DNA from 3 places in the Micromonospora aridisoli genome. Region 1 is predicted to be linked to each of the others. Evidence: riboswitches for the same ligand, from Rfam matches in the RefSeq annotation. Region 1 holds a riboswitch; each other region holds the start of a gene.
What was found. A riboswitch is a leader RNA that binds a small molecule or an ion and turns the genes downstream of it on or off. The one in region 1 is predicted to bind cobalamin.
Positions count from the first base shown of each region.

Region 2: another riboswitch for cobalamin. It lies ahead of SM447_RS20580 ((2Fe-2S) ferredoxin domain-containing protein); the one in region 1 lies ahead of SM447_RS14285 (ribonucleoside-diphosphate reductase subunit alpha).
Region 3: another riboswitch for cobalamin. It lies ahead of SM447_RS20610 (VWA domain-containing protein); the one in region 1 lies ahead of SM447_RS14285 (ribonucleoside-diphosphate reductase subunit alpha).

Region 1 covers NZ_JAXCFK010000005.1:502,603-508,757, forward strand. Annotated here, with positions in the region: gene SM447_RS14285 (ribonucleoside-diphosphate reductase subunit alpha) at 1-1,799, opposite strand, end outside; cobalamin riboswitch at 1,944-2,147, opposite strand; gene SM447_RS14290 (MBL fold metallo-hydrolase) at 2,296-3,081, opposite strand; gene SM447_RS14295 (AAC(3) family N-acetyltransferase) at 3,330-4,079, shown strand; gene SM447_RS14300 (winged helix DNA-binding domain-containing protein) at 4,117-5,214, opposite strand; gene SM447_RS14305 (HAD domain-containing protein) at 5,312-5,794, opposite strand; gene SM447_RS14310 (MOSC domain-containing protein) at 5,902-6,155, shown strand, end outside.
Region 2 covers NZ_JAXCFK010000009.1:278,299-284,453, forward strand. Annotated here, with positions in the region: gene cobF (precorrin-6A synthase (deacetylating)) at 1-209, opposite strand, end outside; gene cobN (cobaltochelatase subunit CobN) at 206-3,802, opposite strand; gene SM447_RS20580 ((2Fe-2S) ferredoxin domain-containing protein) at 3,799-4,452, opposite strand; cobalamin riboswitch at 4,576-4,757, opposite strand; gene SM447_RS20585 (sulfite reductase subunit beta) at 4,805-5,683, shown strand; gene SM447_RS20590 (precorrin-8X methylmutase) at 5,716-6,155, shown strand, end outside.
Region 3 covers NZ_JAXCFK010000009.1:287,016-293,170, reverse strand. Annotated here, with positions in the region: gene cobC (Rv2231c family pyridoxal phosphate-dependent protein CobC) at 1-803, opposite strand, end outside; partial or broken gene SM447_RS20620 (cobyrinate a,c-diamide synthase) at 864-2,192, opposite strand; gene cobO (cob(I)yrinic acid a,c-diamide adenosyltransferase) at 2,186-2,800, opposite strand; gene SM447_RS20610 (VWA domain-containing protein) at 2,800-4,806, opposite strand; cobalamin riboswitch at 4,853-4,997, opposite strand; gene cbiE (precorrin-6y C5,15-methyltransferase (decarboxylating) subunit CbiE) at 5,068-6,155, shown strand, end outside.

The DNA of each region.
Region 1 (6,155 bases):
AGGCCGTGGGCGGCGATCCGCTCGCGCAGGGCGGCCCACCGTTGCGGCTGCGACACCTCCGCGCCCCACAGGTCCGGGTGCAGCTCGCCCTTCGCGGCGCGGGTTTCGGCGTACGCGGGATGCGGGCCGAAACGTTCGGCGAGCCCGGCGGAGGTCTCCAGCGCGGTCAGGAAGATCTCCTCCTGCACCCGGGTGGACAGTTCCCGCGCCCGCGCCGAGTCGAACGGCAGCCGCAGCGTGAACAACGCGTCCTGCAGGCCCATCAGCCCGAGCCCGACCGGACGCCAGCGCGGGTTCGACACCGCCGTCTGTTCGGCCGGGTAGTAGTTGATGTCGATGACCCGGTCGAGGAACACCACCGCGGTGCGTACCGTCTCGCGCAGCCGGTCCCAGTCGACGCCGTCGGCGGTGACGTGCGCGCCCAGGTTGACCGACCCCAGGTTGCACACCGCGGTCTCGGTGTCGCTGTTGACCTCGAGGATCTCGGTGCACAGGTTCGACAGGTGGATCGTGTTGCCGGGCGCGCCGGTCTGGTTAGACAGCCGGTTCGCCGCGTCCTTGAACGTCATCCACCCGTTGCCGGTCTGCGCGAGCGTGCGCATCATCCGCCCGTACAGGTCGCGGGCCTTGACCGTCCGGACGGCCTTCTTCTCCGCCGCCCGGTACGCCTCGTCGAACGCCTCGCCGAACAGGTCCGGCAGCTCGGGCGCGTCGGACGGGTCGATCAACGACCAGTCCTCGTCCGCCTCGACCCGCCGCATGAACTCGTCGGGAATCCAGTTGGCCAGGTTCAGGTTGTGGGTACGCCGGGACTCCTCGCCGGTGTTGTCCCGCAGTTCCAGGAACTCCTCGATGTCCGGGTGCCACGGCTCCAGGTACACGCAGGCGGCGCCCTTGCGACGGCCGCCCTGGTTGACCGCGGCCACCCCGGCGTCGAGCGTCTTGAGGAACGGCACGATGCCGTTGGACCTGCCGTTGGTGCCTCGGATCAACGCACCACGACCCCGGACCCTCGACCACGAGATGCCGATGCCACCGGAGAACTTCGACAGCTTCGCCACCTGGTGGTAACGCTCGTAGATCGAGTCGAGTTCGTCGCGCGGCGAGTCGACCAGGAAGCACGACGACATCTGGGTGTGCCGGGTGCCCGAGTTGAACAGCGTCGGTGAACTCGGCAGGTACGCCAGGCTGGACATCAGCCGGTAGAACCCGATCGCCTCACCCGGCGTCCGCGACAGTCCGCAGGCGACCCGCAGCAGCCAGTACTGCGGCGTCTCCACCACCAGGCGGGTCTGCGGATGCCGCAGCAGGTACCGGTCCGCGACCGTGCGCAGTCCGAAGTACTCGAAGCGCAGGTCACCGTCCGGGTCCACCGCGTCGTCGAGCTTGCGCGCGTTGCGGGCCACGAACGCCGCGGTCGCGTCCCCGATCAGCCCCAGGCCGTGCGCGTACCGGATCGACTGGCTGAAGCTCGCCACCTGCTGCCCGCGGACCTCCTTGTCCACGTAGGCGGCCAGCAGCCGCGCCGCCAGTTTCGAGTACTGCGGCTCCTCACCGATCAGCTCGGCGGCCGTCTGGATGGACAGTTTGTCCAGTTCGGCGGTGGTGGCACCGTCGTACAGGCCGCTGATGGTCTTCGTCGCCACCCGCAGTGGATCGACCTCGTCGAGGTCGTCCACCCACCGCTCCACCGCCCGGACGATCTTGTTGACGTCCACCGGTTCCGTGGCGCCGTCGCGCTTGCGGACCTGCATCACGTGCCGCCGCTGCTCCGACACACCTGGGTCGGACGTCGGCATCTCCCGCACGACCGTCACGTCTCTCTCCTCGCGCCGTCTGCTCAAGGGCCTCGAACGCACGGGAGGACGCCACGGGATCCGCGCGCAGGGCGCGGTCCGTCGAGGGCGTCGGCCGTCCCGCGCGGCCTACGGCCGCCGCCCGCGAGTGCGGGCGGCGTGCTGGCAGGTCTTCGGACTCGTGGGCGTGCTCGCGCTCCTACTGGCCGTCGCTTCCCAGGCCGGGGCCCAGTGCTGTGTGACGGCGGTCGTTCCCACTTACCGCTGCGGGGCAGTCCCGGACTCGCACCGGGTTCCCTGTTGCCTCGGCCGCCCCGGATGGGCGCCCGAACCAGCTACGGGTGACACCATATATGGGTCGCCCACCAACGCAAGACACCAGATGGTGTGCCGGCGTGTTCGTGCAACGATCGTCACACCCGAGGGGGTACGCGACCCGTCCCGTCCCGTGCTTGACCGATCGGCGGCCGGCAGGACGCCGGCTGACCGGGGCCGGGGATCAGTCGGCCGGCGCTGTCGGCAACGGCAGCCAGCGCAGCCGCTCGCCGAGCCCGTCCGGGGCTGCGGCGAAGGCACGCTCGACCGCCTGCCGACCCTGGGAGAAATGCGACCAGCCCTCGTAGTGCACCGGGATGATGGTGCGCGGCCGGACCAGCCGGCAGAGTTCCACGGCGTCGGCCGCGGTGAGGCTGTAGTGCAGCCCGCCGGTGATCGGGAACCGCACCGCGCCCAGGTGCAGCAGCACCGTGTCGACGGTCATCCGGCGCGACACCTCACGCACCCCGGGGTAGAGCACGGTGTCACCGGTGATCCAGAGGACGCCGTGCTCCTGACCGGCCCACTCCAGCGCGAATCCGATCACCTCACCGACGACGGGGCGGCTCAGCGCCGGACCGTGCCGGCACGGCGTCGCGGTGACCCTGAGGTGCGGGCGGTCCCCGTCCTCAAGCACCATCTCGTCCCAGGCCCGCAGCCCCCGGACCCGGCCGCCGAGACGACGGGCCCCGGACCGCGTGGTGACCACGACCGGAGCCTCGGCCAGCAGGTCCCGTCCCCGGTCGTCGAGGTTGTCGGCATGATGGTCGTGGCTGAGCAGGATCGCGTCCACCGGCCCGATCTCGTCCGGTCGCAGCGCCGGCCCGGTCCTCTTACGCGAGCTGGTGCCCCATCCGAACGAGTACCGGCGGCCCGGCGGGTCGAAGGTCGGGTCGGTGAGAATGCGCCAACCGGACACCTCGATGAGCGCCGTCGGGCCTCCGACATGGGTGACTCGAACGTCCTTCATACCCGACCCCGCATGGCTGCCCGACGACGCATCGGTCCGTCGACCGAGCCGGCTCGTCCCGGGACCGCGCGGCCGGCCCGATCGCGGTACCCAGTCTAGGGGTGCCGATGCGAGCTGGCCCTACCGTCCGGCCCCGGATCCGGGCGATGCCCTTTCACCCGGCACAGACAACCGTCGGCCCGCGACAGTAGGGTCTACTGATCGAGACTGATCTGCCGCGCACGCGCGCCGCACTCGCCGACGACCTGGTGTCGCTCGGGGTGCGACGCGGGTCGGTGCTGCTGGTGCACTCCTCCCTCAAGGCACTCGGCTGGGTCTGCGGCGGCCCGGTCGCAGTGGTCCAGGCACTACTCGACGCGCTGGGTCCCGACGGCACGCTGGTGGTGCCGACCCACACCCCGGACAACACCGATCCCGCCGGCTGGCGGCATCCGCCCGTACCGGAGTCGTGGTGGCCGATGATCCGTGAACACATGCCCGGGTTCGATCCGGCGGTCACGCCGAGCCGGTGGATGGGTGTGATCGCGGAGACGGTGCGTACCTGGCCGGGGGCATGCCGCAGCGACCACCCACAGGTGTCGTTCGCGGCCGTCGGCCCGGCCGCCGAATCCGTCGTGGCCGGGCATCGACTCGACGAGATGCTGGGCGAGCACTCCCCCGTCGGCGCCGTGTACCGGTTGGACGGTGACGTCCTGCTGCTGGGCGTCGGACACCGCAGCAACACCTCCCTGCACCTGGCCGAGTACCGGCTGCCCGACCCACCACGCAGGCGGGAAGGTTCGGCCATCCGCACTTCCGCCGGGCGAGCCTGGACGCAGTGGCAGGACGTCGACACCGACGAGAGCGACTTCGATCAGGTCGGTGACGCTTTCGACGGAACCGGCAGCGCCCGGACCGGGCAGGTGGGCGGCGCCGAATGCCGGCTGATGCGTCAGCGAGCGCTGGTCGACTTCGCCGTGGACTGGCTCACCACCCGTCGGAAGACCCGCGGGCGTTAGCGGCACGACGACGGTGTCACGGGCGTCATGATCATGCCTACGAGGCGTCCGTGATCGAAACCTGATTCGCGGATCGTGGCCGAGGCTCGAACATGCTCAGTAAGCTCTCGCCCTCGGCGACAACTGCATCGCGCTCGCCGGCCGCCAGAGCGCGCAACAGCGTGACCCGCAACGTAGCCACGCCGTCGTCGACCGAGACCGCCCAGGTGCCCGAGACCCGGCCATCGACCAGCAGGAGACGGGCACCCGTGACGCTCAGCCCGCGATGCTCGGCATCGATGACGCGGCTGCGGTCGTCGTAGCCGAGCACCGCGTTGTCGAACGCCGGCAGGAAGCGCGGCGGCGCCGGGGTCTCCGGATCGGGCAGCACACCGTCGGGCACGTCGAACAGCTCGCGGCCTCGCTCGTCGCGGAACGTCCGCAACGACGGCCGCAACCGTTGGACGGACTCCCGCAGCCCGCTCAACCCCGACCAGGCGCGGATGTCAGCGCTGGCCGCCGGGCCGAAGGCGGTCAGATAACGCAGGACCAGCGCATCGACGGAGGACGGCGACGGCGGCGCCAACGGACGGCCCAGCCACGCCTCGATCGTGGTGTTGTACGCGCCGGCGCGCTCACCCCAGACACCACGGGGCGGCACCTGCACGAGCGGCACGAGCGTGCTGAGCGCGTCACCCAACGAGCGCGGCTGCACCCCCGGCCAACGATCGGCGATCGCGCGGGCCGCCTCGGTCAGCAGGCGTGGCCGCTCCTCGAACAACGGCCTGCCCAGTCTCGTCAGCTCGTCGAGGTCGACGCCGGGCAGCGTCCGGCGCAGCGTCGACCACATGCGCGAGACCAGCATCGACTGGTGCACGGGTCGCAACGCGACACAGTCGCGTGCGGTCACCAGGTGCAGGGTGCGGCGCATCAGCAGCGTGCGGACCGCCCGGCGGCTCACCAGCAGCTCGGCCAGCGCCGACGGCTGGAAGCCGGCCAGTCGGCTCCACAACCCGACGTACGGCTCCAGGGGCTCCTGCGCCTGCAACCCCACCAGGCGCTCGAGGGCGTCGGTGACCGGCATGTCGTGCCGCCGCAGCAGGAGTTGGCGGGCCAGGAGCGCCCGGTTCAGCACACGGCGGTCGAGCACGCTCATGGCAGGGACGCTATCGCCGACCTCGGACATTCTCCCCGGCGAACGCCGACTCCCCGGGCCGGCTGTCCCGCGCCCCGGAAGGCCGGGGGAACTGGACTCAGCGAGGCAGCCCCTCCGCCCAGGCGAGCACCCGGTCAACGTCGGCGCGGGTCCACCCGATCGCCGGATCGATCGACACGAGCAGGGTGGGCGCGGCACGGTTGTCGGCCCACGCTCGGCCCGCCGGGGTGTGATTGTCGTCGATCCACGCCGCCGGCCGGTCACCGACGACGGCGTCGATCGCCGGCACCTTGAGCTCGGGCTCGAACGGCACCGGCGGAAAACGGACCACCGGCAGCGGTTCGACTCCCAGCAACGGAAGGTAGAGCTCGTTGGCGTGCTCACCCCAACCGGTCGCCCACCACACCTCTGCGGCAGCCGCCAGCTCGCGGATCCAGCCGCCATGGGCCGCGCAGTAGCGCTCGGCACCTTCACCCTCGAAGAACACGCGTTCCTGGTACCCGTCAGGGCACTCCGGGGCGGCGAACGGATTCAACACGCCGTCGAGATCGAGCAGCAGGATCGGTGCTGACCCATTCACGTCCGCACTCCAGGTGTCCAGGCGAGGCTCCCCCGGGCACGGCGAGCCGATCTCGTGCTTCGAGAACTGTTTGGACGCAGCCCATGGCCGTGGAGCAGAGTCGGACCATGGAGAACACCATCACCGTACGTCATCGTGCCATGGACGAGATCCTGGAAGGACTGCACCTGGTGCAGCAGTCCCCACGGGGTGTCGGCACCCTGGCGCTGGCCGTGCGCCGGCCGGCCGTCGACGCCCGCGAGGTGCTGTCCCAGGCCGAACTGGATCCCATCGCCGGCCTGGTCGGTGACACCTGGGGTGAACGACCCAGCTCGCGAACGGCCGACCGGTCACCGCACCCCGACATGCAGCTGAACGTCAT
Region 2 (6,155 bases), on a different contig from region 1:
TCGGGCACGGTAACGAGGCGCCACTTCTTCCGCACATGCCGCGCGCAGATCGCCTCGCGCATGGCGATCAGGTCCGCCGTACCGGGATGCTGCTCGGTCTTGTCGGCGACGAGGAAGTAGTCGACCTCGTTGAGCACCCGGACGGCCTGGGCAGTCACCAGGTCGGGATCTCCCGGTCCGAGCCCCACCAGGGCGAGGCGACGGGTCATGAAGCGTCCTCCAGATCGCCCTCGATCTCGAGGTACACACGCGCCATCTCGGCCATCACCGTGGCGTCCGGCTCGGCCCACAGGCCGCGGTCGGCCGCCTCCGTCAGCCGCTCCACGATGCCACGCAGCGCCCACGGATTTGCCCGGCGCATGAACTGCTGGTTCGTCTCGTCCAGGACGTACTCCTTGGCCAGCGACTCGTACATCCAGTCGTGTACGACACCGGCCGTGGCGTCGAAGCCGAAGAGATAGTCGACGGTCGCCGCGAGTTCGAATGCGCCCTTGTAGCCGTGGCGCTGCATCGCGGCGATCCACCGTGGATTGACCACCCGGGAACGGAAGACCCGGTTCGTTTCCTCCTGCAGGCTGCGGGTGCGTACGGCGTCGGGGGTCGTCGAGTCGCCGACGTACGCTCTCGGTTCGGTCCCGGTCAGCGCGCGGACCGTCGCGATCATGCCTCCGTGGTATTGGAAGTAGTCGTCGGAGTCGGCGATGTCGTGCTCGCGGGAGTCGATGTTCTTGGCCGCTACCGCGATGCGTCGGTAGCTGCTGCGCAGCTCGTCGCTGGCGGCGACCCCGTTCAGCCCCCGGCCGTAGGCGAAGCCGCCCCACGCGGTGTAGACCTCGGCGAGGTCGGCGTCGTCGCGCCAGGTGCCGGACTCCACCACCTGCAGGATCCCCGCGCCGTACGAGCCGGGCTTCGAGCCGAAGATCCGCGTCGTGGCGCGGCGCAGGTCGCCGTGCTCGGCCAGGTCCTGGCGGGTGTGGGCGCGCACGAAGTTGAGCTCGTCGGGCTCGTCGAGCTGCGCGACGAGCTGCACCGCGTCGTCGAGGATCTCGATGACGTGTGGGAAGGCGTCCCGGAAGAAGCCAGAGATGCGGACGGTCACGTCGATGCGGGGGCGACCCAGCTCGTTCAGGTCGATGACCTCCAGGCCGTTGACCCGCCGAGAGGCAGGATCCCACGTGGGCCGAACACCGAGCAGCGCGAGCACCTCGGCGATGTCGTCGCCGGAGGTACGCATGGCGGAGGTCCCCCATACCGACAGGCCGACGGAGCGAGGGTGCTCACCGGTGTCCGCCAGGTGCCGGGCGACGAGCGACTCCGCCATCGCCTGGCCGGTCTCCCAGGCCAGTCGGGAGGGCACCGCCCTCGGGTCGACGGTGTAGAAGTTTCGCCCGGTGGGCAGGACGTTCACCAGGCCGCGCAACGGGGACCCGGACGGGCCGGCCGGGACGAACCCGCCGTCCAGGGCGTGCAGCACGTTGCTCAGCTCGTCGGTCGTGGCCGCCAGGCGGGGAACTACCTGCTCGGCGGCGAACCGCAGGACGTTTCGCACTACCGGGTCCTGATGCACGGACTCGACGGCCGCGACGTCCCAGCCCGCCTTCTCCATCGCGCTCACGAGGGCTCGCGCCTGGGTCTCGACCGCGTCGACCTCGGCGAGTGGGGCGTCCTCGGTCAGGCCAAGCGCCGTGCGCAGCCCGGGCAGCGCCTTCTCCTGCCCGCCCCAGACCTGGGTCGCCCGCAGTACGGCCAGCACGAGGTTGACGCGGGCCTCGCCGACCGGTGCCTGGCCCAGGACGTGCAGCCCGTCGCGGATCTGCACGTCTTTGATTTCGCACAGCCAGCCGTCGACGTGCAGCAGGAAGTCGTCGAACTCCTCGTCGCCGGGGCGCTCCTCCAGACCCAGGTCACGATGCATCTGGGCGGACTGCATGAGGGTCCAGATCTGCTGGCGGACCGCCGGGAGTTTGGCCGGGTCCATTGCGGCGACGTTGGCGTGCTCGTCGAGCAGTTGCTCCAGCTTGGCGATGTCGCCGTACCCCTCGGCGCGTGCCATCGGCGGAACCAGGTGGTCGACGATCGTGGCGTGGGCGCGGCGCTTGGCCTGTGCTCCCTCGCCGGGGTCGTTGACCAGGAACGGGTAGATGAGTGGCATGCTGCCGATGGCCGCGTCGGTGGCGCAGGCGGCCGACAGCGCCGCGTTCTTGCCCGGTAGCCACTCCATCGAGCCGTGCTTGCCGAGGTGAACGACCGCATCGGCGCCGAAGCCGTTCTCGAGCCAGCGGTAGGCGGCCAGGTAATGGTGTGAGGGTGGCATGCCCGGGTCGTGGTAGATCGCGATCGGGTTCTCCCCGAAGCCACGCGGCGGCTGGATGAGGATCACCACGTTGCCCGCGCGCAGGGTCGCCAATACGATGTCGCCGGCGTCGTCGACGAACAGCGAGCCGGGCGGCGCACCCCAGGTCTCGGTCATCGCGTCGCGCAGCGCGGCGGGCAGGTCCGCGGTCCAGCGCAGGTACTCCTCGCGGCTGATGCGGACGTGGGACTCGCTCAGTTGAGCCTGGGTGAGCCACTCCTCGTCCTGACCACCGGCGGCGATGAGTGCGTGGATCAGCGCGTTGCCCGACGTGGTGTCTGCGTCCTCGCCCTCGACCGCCGGCAGCGGGTCCAGGCCCGGGATCTCGCCGGGCGCGCCGAGGTCGTAGCCGGCCGCACGCATGCGACGCAGCAGCCGGATCGCGGAGACGGGCGTATCCAGGCCGACGGCGTTGCCGATCCGGCTGTGCTTGGTCGGGTAGGCGGACAGCACGAGCGCGACCTTGCGCTCGGCGGGCGCCAGGTGCCGCAGCCGCGCGTGGTTCACCGCGATGTTGGCGACCCGGGCGCACCGCTCGGCGTCGGTCTCGTAGCGGGGCAGGCCGTCGTCATCGACCTCCTTGAACGAGAACGGTACGGTGATCAGCCGGCCGTCGAACTCGGGGATGGCGATCTGGGTGGCCGAGTCCAGCGGGGTGACGCCGTCGTCGGAGGCCTCCCACTCGGCCTTCGTCGAGGTCAACGCGAGTGCCTGCAGTACGGGGACGTCCAGTGCCCGGAGCCGCTCGACGTCCCACGACTCGTCGTCCCCGCCGGCGCCGGCCGTGGCGGGTCTGGAGCCCCCGGCCGCGAGCACGGTGACGACGATCGCGTCGAGGGTGGCGAGCTCGTCGAACAGGTCGTCGGGGGCCGCGCGCAGCGACGACACGAAGAGCGGGACGCCGGTGGCCTTGCCGGTGGCGTCGACCGCGTCGGCCAGGTCGTGGGCGAAGCCGCGGTTGCCGCTCACCTCATGGGCCCGGTAGTACACGATGCCGACGCGCGGCCGGTCGCCGGTGGCCTTGCGGGATACCCCCCACTCGGGCAGCACCGCCGGGGGATCGAAGCCCTCGCCGGTCAGCAGCACGGTGTCGGAGAGAAAGGCGTGCATCTGCCGCAGGTTCTCCGGGCCGCCCTCGGCGAGGTAACGGTGAGCTTCGGCGCACACCCCGATCGGAACCGTCGACAGCTCCATCAGGGCGGCGTTGGGCGTGCGTTCACCGCCGAGCACCACGCAGGGACGGCCGGACGCGTGGACCAGCGCGGTGAGGTCGCGAACGTCCTCGGGTGACCCGAGGACTCGCAGCACGACGAGATCCGCGTCGGCGACGAGCGCGTCGCGGCGCTCGTCGGTGGCCCGGGCGGGGTTCAACCAGGAGTAGCCCGCCCCGCTGGCACGTGCCGAGAGCAGGTCGGTGTCCGAAGTCGACATCAGAGCGATACGGGTCATGCTTCTCCTTCGATGGGCGCAGGCATGCTCGGGATGCGCAGGTCGTCGACGGGCCGGCCGGCGCCCAGGTGCTCGCGGACCAGCCGCTCGGCGCTGTCGGTGCGCACCGGGCCGTACCAGGTGCCGTCGGGATGCACCACGGCCACCGGCCCGTGGTTGCACGGGAACAGGCAACCGGTCTGTGCCATCAGGACGTCGGTGTCGGTGAGGCCCGTCACCACGAGGCAGCGGAGGATCTCGCGGTACGTCTCGTCCGCGCCGCGGGCGCTGCACCGCGGGCCGCGACAGACCAACAGGTGATGCCGGTACCGCGGCGGCCGCTCCCACGCCGGTGACGAGAGGGACGCCTCGCCGCCGGTGATGGTGCGACCGACGAATTCGATCACCGGCGGGTCGACCTGCTGTCGGTGCCAGTGGCCGGCAACCCGACCGATCCAGGATCGCGCATCCGCACGCTCCTCCGTGCTCACCGGCTCCAACCGGATGGCACGGACGCCGTCGGCGTGCAGCCGATCGAGCAGGTGGGTCAGCGTCGGGTCACCGCCTTGCAGGAACGCCAGCTGGGCGCCGGCGGCTTGCGCACGCCGGTGCAACTGGTCGGTGCGGGCGGCGTCCTGCAGCAGCGTCGCGACATGGACGAGCACGCTCACGGCTGCCGCTGCCCCATCGCCAGGTCCATGAGGTTGTACCGCTCGACGGCGGACGGAGGTACCCGCACGTGTTCCCCTTACGAGGTCGGGGGCTGTTTCGCGAAGCCCGGTCAGACCAGACGGCGAGTGCCGTGAGGGCCAGCAGGTCTTCGGACTCGGGATCGTCCGGACGGAGCGCCTTCCCAGACCGGTCGGTCCAGTGGCGTCGTGCTCCGCCCGTCACCCACACCGCTGCGCGTCAGTCCCGGATTCGCACCGGGTTCCCTGGCTCATCGCTGAGTTCGACTGGCGAGAGGACCGTAGCAGCCCGGCCGTCAGGCAGGAAACAGCCGGATCCTGGCACCATGACGCCATGACTCCACGCACCCGACGCGACCTGTGTCCGGGCCTGCTGCGGCCGTGGATCGCCGAGGACGGCGCACTGATCCGCGTACGGTTGCCGGGGGGAATCCTTCCCACCGGCGCGCTCGTGGCCCTGACGGACGTGGCCGAGCAGCACGGCGACGGTGCGATACGCCTGACCAGCCGCGCCAACCTCCAGCTGCGGGGCTTTGACCACGACGGCGGGTTTCTGCCCGACCCGGTCGTCGATGCGGTGATGTCCACGGATTTGATCCCGTCGCCGTCCCACGAGCGGGTGCGCAACATCATGGTCTCTCCGCTGACCGGACGGGTCGGTGGACGGGTCGACCTGCGGCCGGTCGTACGCCAGCTCGATGAACTGGTGTGCGCCGAGGCCGGTCTCGTCGAACTGCCCGGCCGGTTCCTGTTCGTCCTCGACGACGGGCGCGGTGATGTGGCCGGCCGGGACCTCGACCTCGGTCTGGTCGCCGTCGACGCTGACCATGCCCAGATCCGTGCCGGCCGCTCGGACTGGGGCGAAGTGGTGGCCCTCGACCGTGCCGCGCCGGCCCTGACGAGGCTCGCCGCTCGTTTCGTCGAGGCCGCCGGAACGCAGCCGGGGTCCCCGTGGCATGTTGACGAGCTGCCCGCAGGCGGTGAAACCCTGCTGGGCAACCGCGTCGCGGCCCTCCCCGGCACCCGGGTGGCCACCGGCCCGCCGACCCTTGGCATGATCACCCAGGACGACGGGCGCCACGCGCTGCACCTCGCCGTGCCCGGCAGCGGCCTGGACCGGCGCCTGGTAAACGAGATCGTCGCCTGGGGCACCCCGCACGTCGTCGTCACGCCGTGGCGCACCCTGATCGTGCCCGACCTGGAGAACGCATGACCCTCGCCCCGCCCACACGCCGCTACGACTACGTGACCGACGGCGCGCAGATCTACGTCGATTCGTTCGCGACCATCCGCGCCGAGGCCGACCTGTCGGGCATCCCGGTCGACGCGGAGAAAGTCGCGGTCCGGATGATTCACGCGTGCGGGCAGACCGACCTGGCTCGCGACCTGGTCATCCACCCGGCGCTGGTCGCCGCGGCCCGCTCGGCGCTGCAGTCGGGCGCCCCGATCCTCACCGATGCGCAGATGGTCGCATCGGGCGTGACCCGGGCCAGGTTGCCGCGCGACAACGAGGTCCGCTGCCTGCTGCGTGACGCCCGCGTCCCCGGCATCGCCCGCGCCTGGTCGACCACGCGCTCGGCCGCCGCCGTCTCGCTGTGGGCTGAACACCTCGATGGCGCCGTCGTCGCGTTCGGCAACGCGCCGACCGCGCTGTTCCACCTGCTGGAGATGCTGCACGACGGCGC
Region 3 (6,155 bases), on a different contig from region 1:
AGTGCACTGAGCCCATCGACGAGGACCCGCCGGTGCTGCTCGACTCGATGCGCTTGCCGTCCAACCTCGCGTGATGCCTCGGGACCTGCGGTCGCCGCGATGGCGTACAGGGCAGGGGTGCTGACCGACCACGGCGGCTGCTGCACGCGCAGGTCGGCCAGTACGGCGGGGTCACCGATGACGTAACCGGCGCGGATGCCGGGCATGGACCACAGCTTGGTGAGAGTACGGATGACCAGCAGACCCGTGACCCGGTGCCCGGCCAGACTTTCCGGCTGCCCCGGCACGAAATCCATCAAGGATTCGTCGACCACCGCCACCCGTCCCGGCCGGCACAGCGCACGGATCGTCGCAGCCGGGTGCAACCGACCCGTCGGGTCGGTGGGGTTGCCGATGACCACGAGGTCCGCGTCCGCGGGGACGGAATCCGGTTCCAGGGCGAAGCCGTTCCCGGACCGGCAGAGGACGTGGACCGCGGTGCGGCCGGCGGTGCGCAAGGCAACGTCCGGCGGGGTGAGCTGCGGATGCACGACGACCGGGTGCTGCCACGGCCGGGCTCGGGCGACCAGGAAGAACGCCTCGGTGGCCCCGGCGGTGACGAGGACGTCATCGGGGCAGCGGTGGTGACGCCGTGCCACTGCCCGCTGCGCCACCGTGGTGTCGGGGTAGCTGGTGCAGGCGGCGATACCGTCACGCAGTGACTGGTCAAGCCAATCCGGCCTAGGCAGCCGGCTCCTGTCGTCCGCGAGGTCGAGCAGGTCGTTGCCGGTCTCGGCCTCCGTGTCGGCTGGCGGCGGGCACACCACTGACGCCGGCTCGGGCGGCACCGGGGCGCGCAGGGCGGGGCGGGATTGCGACGCGACGGCGTCGGCGAAGGATTGGGCGAGGTGAGGGTGACCGGCCCAGTGCACGTGCAGGTAGGAGGCGCTCAGGGTGGGGCCGGCGTAACCGACGGGCTTGGCGTCGACCGTCCAGGCCGGGCGGTCGCCGTGCACCGGGGCGACGGCCGTGCGGTGGAACTCGTGCGCGGTCGCGACGGTCCCGGCCGGCCCGAGGAGCTGGTCGTCGGCCAGGGCGGGCCGCCGGTAGGCCAGGGTGAGGCGCGGCGTCATCGCGGCGTCCGCGTCGAGGGCCCCCACCATGGGGTGGCCGTCGACGGTGTGGCACAGGTACAGCAGGCCGGCGCATTCGGCGACGGTCGGGACGCCGTCCAGCACGGCTTGGCGCAGCTCGGCGCGCAGGCTCGTGTTCGCGCTCAGCGCTGCGGCGTGTACCTCCGGGAAGCCACCGCCCAGGTACAGCCCTCGAGTGCCGCTGGGTAGGTGGGGGTCAGTCGCGGGATCGAAGGGGACGATGGCGCATCCCGCCGCTTCGAGCAGTTCGGTGGTCTCGGTGTAGCGGAAGGTGAACGCGCGGCCGGCCGCGACCGCCACCACGGGAGCCGTGCAGGACGAGCGGCGGACCTGCCGGCTGGGTTCCCAGGGTGCCGCCTCGATGCCCGGTGCGGTGCGCGAGATCTCCAGGACGGCGTTCAGGTCCACGTGCGCCGCGACCTGCTCAGCGAGCCGGCCGAGCGAATCGGCCGCCGTGTCGCGTTCGGCGGCCGGAACGAGCCCGAGGTGCCGTGAGGGGGCGCTGACTCCCTGGTCACGCCGGAGGATGCCCAGGACGGGGATGCCAATGGAATCCACGGCCCGGGCGACCTCGGCGGCATGGCGGGGGGAGCCGGCCTTGTTGAGTACGACGCCGGCGATCGTGACGCCGGGCTCGAAGGTCGCCATGCCGTGCACGACCGCGCCGACGCTGCGTGCGGCGTGCGAGACGTCCACGACGAGGACGACCGGCGTTTGGGTCAGCGTCGCGACGTGCGCGGTCGAGGCGAACCCGTCGCCGCCGATCTGGCCGTCGAACAAACCCATCACGCCTTCGATGACCGCGATGCCGGCATCCCGAGCACCGTGCAGCAGCAGGGGCACGATGAGCGAAGGGCCGACCAGATGGGGGTCGAGATTGCGGCCGGGGCGGCCGGTGGCGAGGCTGTGGTAACCGGGGTCGATGTAGTCCGGCCCCACCTTGTGGCCGGAGACGACGTGCCCGCGGGCGGCGAGCGCGGCCATCAGCCCGGTCGCGACCGTCGTCTTGCCGTGCCCGGAGGCCGGTGCCGCCACGAGGACCCGTGGCAGGGTCACCATTCGATGCCCCGCTGGCCCTTCTGGCCCACGTCCATCGGGTGCTTCACATGCTGCATCTCGGTGACCAGATCGGCGACCTCCAGCAGGCGTGGATCCGCGTGGCGGCCTGTGACGACCACGTGCTGGGTTCCCGGGCGGTTCGCCAGGGTCTCGACGACATCGTCGACGTCCACCCAGCCCCACTGCATCGGGTAGGTGAACTCGTCGAGCACGTACAGGCGGTGCCGCTCGGCCTGGATGCGTCGCTTGACTTCGGCCCACCCCTCCGCTGCCGCGGCGGCGTGGTCTTCGTCGGTGCCGCTCTTGCGGCTCCATGACCAGCCCGAGCCCATCTTGTGCCACTCGACCGGGCCGCCTTCGCCGGTCTCCTCGTGCAGCCGGGCGAGGCGTTCGAGCACGGTCTGCTCGCCGATGCGCCACTTGGCGGACTTGACGAACTGGAAGACGCCGATATCCCAGCCCTGGTTCCATGCCCGCATCGCCAGGCCGAAGGCGGCGGTCGACTTTCCCTTGCCGTTTCCGGTGTGGACCATGAGCAGCGGCCGGTTGCGACGCTGCCGCGTGCTGAGCCCGTCTTCGGGCACGACGAGCGGCTTTCCCTGCGGCATCAGGCCACCGCCTCGCGCTGGGCGGTCGCGGCGTGCACCACACCGGTGAGACCGTCGGCCGTCACCTCGCCGAGTGGCACGTACTCGGCCCGTAGGTGGGCGGCGAGCTGAGCCGCCAACCCGAGCCGGAAGCGGCCTGTCTCGCAGTCGACGACAACGCTCTGCACGCCGGACGCGGCGAGGCGCCGGGCGTTGCGATGGGCACGCCCGAGCGCATCGGGCCCGGCCGTGGCCCGCCCGTCGGTGACCACCACGAGCAAGGCACGGCGCACCGGGTCGCGCAGCGTCTCCCGGCGCAGCACCCCCGCCGACTGCTCGAGGCCTTCGGCGAGTGGGGTTCGTCCGCCGGCGGGCAGCTGGGCCAGACGGCGTGCGGCGACGTCGACCGAGCCGGTCGGCGGCAACGTGACGTCCGCGGTCTGCTGGCGGAACGTCACCAGGGCCACCTTGTCACGACGACGGTAGGCGTCCAGCAGCAGCGCGAGGACCGCTGCTTTGACCTGCTCCATCCGGCGCCGTGCCGCCATCGAGCCGGACGCGTCGACACAGAGCAGGACGAGGTTGGATTCCCGACCGACGGTCTCGGCTCGACGCAGGTCGGCAGTGGACAGCACGAGGCCACGTCCGGCGGTGCGGCCACCACGGGAAACCTGGTGCGGTGCGGCGGCGGCGATGGTGGCGGGCAGGTGAAGCCGACCGGTGGTGGACCGGTCGCGTTTTACCCCGGCGACGCGGCCCTGCGGGGTACGCGCTTGCGAGCGGCGTCCGGACTGGCCTTTCCCGGTGCCGTGCACGACGAGCAGCCGGGCGCGTACCGGCTGGCCAGCCGGGGCGACCGTCTCGCTCGCCGGATCCGCCGGTGGCGCCTGCCGGCCGGGCTCGGCAGCGGAGCGCGAAAGGGACTCTGACGTGCCGTCCGCGGGTGCCTGTTCGGCCCGATCGTCGTGCCGCGTCCCGCCGGGGCCGTCACCCGGGCCGTCATCCTCGGGGCCGGGATCGTCGCGGCCGAGTAGCTGGTCGAGGCGTTCCTCGTCCAGGCCCGGCTCGTCGAACGGGTTGCGTCGACGCCGGTGCGGCAGGGCAAGCCGGGCCGCCACCCGGATATCCGCGCGGGTCACCTGGTCACGTCCCTGCCAGGCGGCGTGTGCGGCGGCCGTCCGGGCGGTCACCAGGTCGGCGCGGAGCCCGTCGACGTCGAACGCGGCACAGATCTCACCGATCGCCGTCAGCGTTTCCGTGTCGAGCGTCACCGCAGCCACCGAGCGTTGCGCTTCGGCCAGACGGGCGCGCAGCTGTGCCTGCGCGGGCGCCCAGGCAGCGGTGAACGTGTCGGGGTCGGCGTCGAAGGCCAGCCGGCGGCGAACGGCCTCCGCGCGCAGCGCCGGATCGCGCGGAGCGGCCACCTCGACGGTCAGGCCGAAGCGGTCCAGCAGTTGCGGGCGTAGCTCACCCTCCTCGGGGTTCATCGTGCCGATCAGCACGAACCGGGAGGCGTGTTCGACGGAGATGCCGTCGCGTTCGACACTTACCCGCCCGGTGGCGGCGGCGTCCAGCAACAGGTCGACCAGGTGGTCGTGCAGCAGGTTCACCTCGTCGACGTAGAGCAGGCCGCGGTGGGCACGAGCCAGCAGACCCGGCTCGAAGGCGACGACACCGTCGCGCAGCGCGGCGTCGAGTTGAAGGGAGCCGGTCACCCGGTCGTCGCTGGCACCGATCGGAAGCTCCACGAGCCGAACCGGGCGCTCGACGACTCGTGCGCTCGGCTTGAACGGTCCGTCGGGAGACAGCTCTGCGGAATTGTCCGGGTCGACGGAGAAACGGTCGCCCTCGAAGACCCGGACGGCTGGCAGCACGTGGGCCAGTGCCCGGACGGTGGTGGTCTTGGCGGTGCCCTTCTCCCCACGGACCAGGACACCGCCGATGAGCGGGTCAATGGCGACCAGGGTGAGGGCGAGGGTCATGTCGTCAGAGCCGACGACGGCACAGAAAGGGTACTGCGCTGGCATGTAGGGCTCCCGCTCGATCTGCCATGGCGGTCCACGTCGCGGTCGCGTCGCGGTTCGGATCGAGGCCGGTCTTCGGACTTCCCCGGTCTGTGCCGGGGTCACCGCAGCGGGCCCTGTGCCGGACTTTCACCGGCTTCCCAGATTCTCCCCGTAGCCGTCGGCCGTGGGGCACCTCGAACCTTCGCCAGCCACCCTAGACGCTGTCCTGTCGGTCTAGGCAAGGGTCCAGGTCCGGAACACGCGGGGTTAAGGTTCACCCCCATGAGCGCGCACGTCACCGTCGTCGGGCTCGGAGCCGACGGTTGGGTGGGTCTGGCCGAACCGGCCCGAGCACTGGTACGCGGCGCGGCGACCCTGCTGGGCGGCCGCCGGCACCTCGAGTCGATGCCTGCGGTCAATGGGCAGGACCGGGTCGTCTGGCCCACCCCGCTCCGCGAGAGCCTCGCCGGCATGTTGGCGGCCCGCCGCGCGCCGATCGTCGCCCTGGCCTCGGGGGACCCGCTTCTGTCCGGCATCGGCACGACGTTGCTGGATGTCCTCGGTGCCGAACGGGTGACGGTCGTGCCGGCGGTGTCATCGGTCGCTCTCGCACGGGCGAGGCTGGGCTGGCCGGCCGAGACCACGACGGTGATCAGCCTGGTGGGCCGGGACACCCGGCTGCTCGTGCCGGCCCTCGCCGCAGGCCGCCGGCTGCTGGTGCTGTCCAGTGACGAGTCGACGCCCGCGGCCGTCGCGGGGTTGCTCGCGGAACACCGCTGGGGTGACTCGCGGCTGGTCGTGCTCGGGGACCTGGGGTCGCCGACGGAGTCGCGGGTGGAGGCGGTGGCGCGCAGCTGGAATGTCGCCGGTGTGCCGAGGCTGAACATCGTGGCCGTGCAGGTCCGGGGGACCGGGCCGGGGTGGGCGACCGGAGGAGTGCTGCCGGACGAGGCGTTCGAGCACACCGGGCAGATCACCAAGCGCGACCTGCGTGCCAGCGCGCTGGCGCGGCTGTCGTCCGCACCCGGGCAACTGCTGTGGGATGTCGGTGCCGGCAGCGGGTCGATCGGGGTGGAGTGGATGCGCGCGTGGCCGACAGCCCATGCGGTCGCGATCGAGCCACGTGCCGATCGGGCCGCCCTGGTTCGTGCCAACGCGCAGCGCCACGGGGTGCCCTCGCTCGAAGTGGTCCAGGCAAGGGCGCCCGACGCACTGCGGCACCTGCGACGTCCCGACGCGGTGTTCGTGGGTGGGGGCGCGACGACGCCGGGGGTGCTGGACGGCTGCTGGGCGGCGTTGCGTCCCGGCGGGCGGCTCGTCGTGCACGGCGTCACGGCCGAGACCGAGGCCGTCCTGCTGGAGCGTTACCG